DNA from 2 places in the Bacillus sp. JJ1562 genome. Region 1 is predicted to be linked to the other one. Evidence: predicted binding sites of a transcription regulator. Region 1 holds the regulator's gene; the other holds the start of a gene.
What was found. The regulator Rex, encoded in region 1, represses fermentation and respiration genes when NADH is low (regulators of the CRP and FNR family bind a similar motif). The targets are predictions, from matches to a motif close to TTGTGAAATATTTCACAA.

Region 1 (3,421 bases):
TTTTCAAATCAAGCTCATAGTTTTCTGCCTTTAATTTTAAATAGTTGCTGTAGTTCCCAACAAATTTGGAGCTAGTGTGTCTTGAAATCTCATAGACCTGATTGACGACTTTGTCTAGGAAGTATCGGTCATGTGAAACAATTAAGAGTGCACCAGGATAGCCCTGGAGATATTGTTCAAGCCAAGTAAGCGTGCTAATATCGAGGTGGTTTGTCGGCTCGTCCAGAATCAATAAATCAGGCTTTGTTAGTAATAGTTTACAAAGGGCAAGGCGTGTCTTTTGACCACCGCTTAGGCTAGATATTTTGGTTTCGTAGAATTCTTCTGTAAAATTAAAGCCATGTAGAAGGGAGCGAATATCGGCTTCATATTGATAGCCACCTTTTTCCTTAAAATCGACCTGAAGCTGGTCGTATTCTTCGAGCAGTTTTTGATAATCAGCGGTATTTTCAAAAACAGAAGGGTCTCCCATTTTTACTTCAAGGTTTCTTAAGTCTTTTTCAAGCTTTTGTAATGGTGCGAAGACGGTCAGCATTTCTTGCCAAATGGTAAGATTTGATTCAAGTCCCGTGTCCTGTGCGAGGTAATCGATTGTGACGCTTTTTGGCTTAATGATTTCACCGCCATCATGGGACATCTGACCTGCAATAATTTTTAATAGGGTTGATTTTCCGGCACCATTTCGGCCAACTATGGCAATTCGGTCACGCGTTTGTACTTCTAGTTTTATATTCGATAAAATAAGATCAGCAGCAAAATACTTTTTGAGCTGATTTACTTGTAGTAAAATCATTGTTTCTCACCTCTTGTTTCTAACAACAGTGTATCTTATATTATCTAAATAGAGCAACTGCAATGATAATGTTCACAGATGTTTAAAAGACAGATGTGGTAAAATAGTGTATAGTTTATGGGAGGGTTCGATATATGACATCATTTACCCATTTTAATGAGCAGGGTCGAGCGAAAATGGTCGATATTACAGAGAAATCTGATACTGTTCGTACAGCGATTGCAAAATCGAGTATTAATGTGAATAAATTGATTTATGAGCAAATAATAAATAATGAAGTTAGCAAGGGGGATGTTCTTGCTGTTTCTCAGGTTGCAGGTATTATGGCAGCTAAAAAGACATCAGAGCTAATCCCGATGTGCCATCCGTTGGCATTGAAGGGCGTCGATATTCGTTTTAGTTGGACGACCCAAGATGAATATATTTTGCATATTACCGTATCGGTTAAAACAAAGGGTAGTACCGGTGTCGAGATGGAAGCCCTTACGGCTGCATCTGTTTGTGCGCTAACTGTATATGATATGTGTAAAGCGGTTGATAAAGGCATGGTGATTGGGCCAACCTATTTAGCCGAAAAAACAGGTGGAAAGAACGGAGATTTTAAAAGGCAAGTAGCGGGGGAATAGACATGAATCTTGAACAATCAAAAATACCACAAGCAACTGCCAAAAGGCTGCCACTTTATTATCGGTTTTTGAAAAACTTGCATGCCTCGGGAAAGCAGAGGGTATCATCTGCAGAACTGAGTGATGCAGTAAAGGTTGATTCAGCCACGATTAGGCGCGATTTTTCCTATTTTGGTGCATTAGGAAAAAAAGGGTATGGATATAATGTCAATTATTTATTATCCTTTTTTAGTAAGACCCTTGATCAGGATGAGTTGACGAAGGTTACGTTAATCGGTGTTGGTAACTTAGGTACTGCATTTTTACATTATAATTTTTCAAAAAATAATAATACAAAAATTGAGCTTGCGTTTGATGTGGATTATAATAAAGTAGGAAGTAGTATAGGTGGAGTAAAGGTGTGCCATTTAGATGATCTTGAAAAAGAATTGCCTGATGATGTCACGGTTGCTATTTTAACAGTGCCGGTTGGCGCAGCACAGTCGATTACTGATCGCCTTGTGAATAAAGGAATCAAAGGTATCCTTAATTTTACACCAGCTAGAATCAATGTGCCTGAACATATTCGAGTCCATCATATTGATCTGGCTGTTGAATTACAAGCACTAGTTTACTTTTTAAAGCATTATTCAATTGAAGAATAGAAATACATTTTAAAATTATTGGGAGGTGCACACAGTGGGAAATCTTGGATTTGGTAGTATCCTATTGATTGTATTTGCTGCATTATTAATCTTTGGACCTAAGAAGTTACCTCAATTAGGAAAAGCTGCAGGTAATACATTGCGTGAATTCAAAAACGCAACAAAAGGCTTAGCAGATGATGACGATGATGATGTTAAAAAGAACGAAACTAATGATGTGAAGTAACGATAGGATGGGTCATATGAACGAAAGAGAAATGTCCGTCTATGATCATATTGGTGAGTTACGAAAACGACTGATTTATATAGTCGTTTTCTTCTTCATTGTTGCATTAGGAAGCTTTTTTCTTGCCGAACCGCTAATTCTTTATTTGCAAAATGCCAAGGAAGCCAAAGAGCTGACAATGAATGCTTTCCGTATGACAGATCCAATTAAAATTTACATGCAATTTGCCTTTATTATTGCACTTGTTATTTCTTCTCCTTTTTTACTGTACCAGCTTTGGGCATTCATTAGTCCAGGCTTGTATGAGAAGGAAAGAAAGGTAACTCTAAGTTATATTCCGCTTTCAGTAGGATTGTTTTTAGTAGGGGTGTCGTTTTCCTATTTTATTTTATTCCCATTTGTTGTGAATTTTATGACGCGGTTAGCGGATCGCCTTGATATTAATCAGGTAATCGGGATTAATGAGTATTTTCAATTCTTGTTGCAGCTGACTTTACCGTTTGGCTTTTTATTTCAGCTGCCGGTTGTTGTAATGTTCCTAACAAGACTCGGAATCGTCACACCGATGTTCTTATCGAAAATACGAAAATATGCATATTTTGTGCTTCTAGTAATTGGAGGTTTAATCACACCTCCTGAGATAATCTCTCATTTAATGGTCACCGTGCCGTTATTCGGATTATATGAAATCAGTATTCTCGTATCAAGAAGTGCCTACAGGAAGGTGCTTAAAGCGGAAATGATGGCAGCAAATTCGAATTCGATGGAATAAAGAAAAGTGCAGAGAATAGAAAAAATAACCTCCGTTCAGAGGTTATTTTTTTGCGTTTGTGACTTTTTTTATTTTAAAGTGTAGGGCAAACATTCGGATTGCCACACCAAAGTCGAAGGTTGCGACAAGTGCTAGAAGAATGGTGGAAAAGTTCCAGATTGTCTCCGTTGCACTACTGATCGCGATATAAGTAAATAAAGTTCCCATTAATACGTAAATGATGCCCATTGCAAAAGGTGAAGTTCTTCGCATAAATTAAAAGCCCCCAATAAATGACTGTTGTAGCTTCTCGGCTTGCTTCATAATCCTTTCTATATCATCTGCAAAAACCGTCTGCATCACTACAACAAAAGTATTCAT
Region 2 (3,421 bases), on a different contig from region 1:
ACGGACATGATTTCCCCTGTTGAACATGAAAAAGTTTTCCGTTGGTTATATGATTTAAGTAAACATGTAAAATTCGATATTAAAACAACAGCAGCACAGCATTATCGTCGAGTCGTCATCCAATCCAAACTGCGTGAAACAAAGGATATTGATAAACAAATTCGCTACGAAGATGCACTTATGAAGGGGAAAACTGGTCAAATTGATGGACTAGGAAGGGCACCACAAGGTGTAAACGATGGTAACGGATTTGTCTTTATTTCTCATATTGGAGATGTGTATCCAAGTGGGTTGCTACCTGTTAAAGCAGGAAATGTACGTGAGACTCCATTAGCTGAAATTTATCGTGAATCACCAATATTCAAGGATTTGCGTAATCCGGACAAATATAAAGGAAAATGTGGAGTATGTGAATTCCGACATGTATGTGGTGGATCACGTTCTCGTGCATATGCGATGACAGGAGATTACATGGAGAGTGAACCATTCTGTATATATATCCCAGAAGCCCTTCGTAAAAAAGAAAAAACACTTAAATAACAGTAGAAAAGTGCAAGGCGCCTGCTTATCGGCGACAAGCACAAGAAAAGCGCTGACAGAAGGCGCTTTTTGCCTTCAGAAGCGATTGGCTTGTGACCTCGAGCCGATGGCGCCTGGAACTAGACAAATTTAAGACCCATGGGGTTTCCCGTGGGTCTTTGTAATGTGCCTGTATTATTCAATACTACAATACTTTGCTGGACAATCCTCACATTGTATTTCCATTTTAATATATGCTAAGTCGTGAATCGTAATATAGCCTTTGTAAACGGAGATTATCCCCTTAGCACGCAATTCATGCAGCATCCGATTTACACTTTCTCTTGTAGTTGCACAAAAATTAGCAAGCTCTTGATTTGTTAAATGCAAGTCTATAAGGATGCCATTATCTGTTTGAACACCATAACTATTGGTCATTCGAACCATGGTTGAATACAAAGCTCCTTTTTTACCTAATAAAACAAGATCTCTAAATTTTGTTTGTGTTTTTCGAAAATGGTCACTCATCCATTTCATAAATTCAAATGCTAAGCTCGTATTTTCAAAGAGTTTTCTCTCTAAATCGTCCTTTTGAATCACAGCAATTTCGCAATCCTCTAAAATTAGACAATCAAATAAATACTTTGGCTGATCGGTGAATAATGTCAGCTCCCCAACGATTTCATTTTGGCTACAAATTCGAAGGGATAATTCACTGCCATCAGAAGTTCCTTTGCTCACCCTTACACGGCCGGAAAGAATGAGGTACAGCTCAGATGCCTTCATACCTTCCCGGAATAAATAGGTTCCTTTTTCCATTTGCATGACGTGATTAGCTGATTTCAAAAGCTCTGTTAATTCATTTGAAATGATTGATTTTTGTAATGTCAATTGACTCATAGGTACCACCTTCCTAAGCAGGAATGCTATACTTGATTTTAAGAAAATAATATAATGTTAGTTACTCATGAGGTGTATAATAAATCACACATATTGTCATAATGCTAGCTGAAGCTCTGTAATATAAGGATTATCCCCAATTATGAACAATTTTTAACAATTGAGAAAATGCCCGCATCAACCTATTTAATTAAATAAAAAACGAAAAAAGATGCATTCTTGACAAGAATGTGTCTTTTTTCATTTTCAGCCCATTTTGTGACAAACTTAACAGATTTAAGGATGCACAATATGTGAGAATTTTCCTGAATAGAGAATTTAGGAGGGGGTTCTTTTGTACCAAACAGCCGCTTGGTATCTTTCTATTATTTTAATGACCTTAATTACAGTTATTTTTATTACCATCGTACTAAAGACTAATAAAAGAAAAGAGTATGAGGCAATTCAGAAAAAATGGTACCGCTTTAGAACTATTTATTTCATTGTTTTACTTGTTGTATTTGGAACTGCAACGTATTTTACACTTCAAGATCTTCCATTTGAAAGACCAGTTTACGGACAGGAAGAAAATCCAGTTATTGTCGATGTAGAAGCTGTTCAATTTGGCTGGAATATGAGCCAAACTGAATTCAAAGTAGGCGTTCCAATCGAATTCGATATCACAAGCTCAGATGTTAACCATGGCTTTGGTATTTATGACAAAGATATGAATTTATTAGCACAAACCCAGGCAATGCCAGATTATACGAACACTGTTTTCTACACATTCTCGGAGCCTGGTACGTATCAAATTTTATGTATGGAATACTGTGGACTTGCTCACCATCTCATGATTGGTGAAATTGTCGTAACAAATTAAGGAGGGGGTTAACAATGTCTACTAATATTGCAATTGGAGGGACAAAAACTTTCCGAAACAGAACAATTGCTATGTATCTACTAACAGGTGGCCTTATTATTCTATCAATGATGGTATTTGGAGTCTTGATGCTTCTTGCACAAGGAAAAATGATTGATGTAGACCCTGGATTTTTTTATGAGATAATGACGGTCCACGGAACAGGCATGATTGGCGCCGCTGCATTAGCTGCAGCTGCTGTAATGTGGTACTTCCTCAGTAAATATGTTCAATTAAGCAAAACGATTCTGATTACTAATTTCATCACCTTCATCATCGGAGTCGTAATGGTGTTGGTAGGTATCTTTGTTTTTGACTTTGCGGGAGCTTGGACTTTTCTTTATCCACTACCAACTATCTCCGCTGGTGGATGGGCAGTAGGGGGAGCAGTGCTTTATTTAGGCGGTATGCTTATACTTGGTGTAGGATTTTTATTACTAAATTTAGATGTTGCTAGAGCGATTATTAAACAATATGGAAGCTTAGGCGGAGGTTTAGGGTGGTCAATTGTATTTGGAAAGGAAAAAGGCTATGGTCCTCCAGCGACTGTAGTGGCTAGTACAATGGTTGCAATTGTAAACACCACTGCATTAATTGCGGGAGCAACAATACTAATTATGAACCTTATAAATCTATTTATTCCATCGATCACAATTGATCCAATGCTTGCAAAAAATCTAACATATGCTTTTGGTCACATCTTTGCGAACTCTATTATTTACATGGGGGTTATTGCAGTTTATGAGATATTAGCAGCCTATACTAATCGTCCATGGAAAGCTAATCGCCCATTCCTGATTGCATGGAACTTTTCAACACTATTTACGATTACGATTTATTCTCACCATTTGTTAATGGACTTTGCAATGCCAAAATGGATGATAATTATTGGACAAGTGCTTTCATATGCAAATGGATTACCAGTATTAGTTGTCACAGCTTATGGCGCGCTAATGATTGTGTATCGTTCAGGTATTAAGTGGGACATTGCCTCATCATTTATGTTTCTATCCATGTTTGGATGGGTAATTGGTGTCGTACCGGCAATTGTTGATGCAACGATTGTTGTAAACCATGTGATGCATAACACAAAATGGGTACCAG

Region 2: a site for Rex is predicted at 1,676-1,693, ahead of V7097_RS04925 (cytochrome C oxidase subunit II). Genes of this name have one in related genera too.

The regions. Positions count from the first base shown of each region.
Region 1 is NZ_JBALOQ010000051.1:31,162-34,582, reverse strand. Features, by position in the region: gene V7097_RS22915 (ABC-F family ATP-binding cassette domain-containing protein) at 1-793, opposite strand, end outside; gene moaC (cyclic pyranopterin monophosphate synthase MoaC) at 928-1,419, shown strand; gene V7097_RS22905 (redox-sensing transcriptional repressor Rex) at 1,422-2,063, shown strand; gene V7097_RS22900 (twin-arginine translocase TatA/TatE family subunit) at 2,098-2,289, shown strand; gene tatC (twin-arginine translocase subunit TatC) at 2,306-3,061, shown strand; gene V7097_RS22890 (YdiK family protein) at 3,104-3,313, opposite strand; gene V7097_RS22885 (CPBP family intramembrane glutamic endopeptidase) at 3,317-3,421, opposite strand, start outside.
Region 2 is NZ_JBALOQ010000007.1:21,467-24,887, reverse strand. Features, by position in the region: gene V7097_RS04935 (TIGR04053 family radical SAM/SPASM domain-containing protein) at 1-540, shown strand, start outside; gene V7097_RS04930 (Crp/Fnr family transcriptional regulator) at 715-1,419, opposite strand; gene V7097_RS04925 (cytochrome C oxidase subunit II) at 1,754-2,278, shown strand; gene V7097_RS04920 (cbb3-type cytochrome c oxidase subunit I) at 2,293-3,421, shown strand, end outside.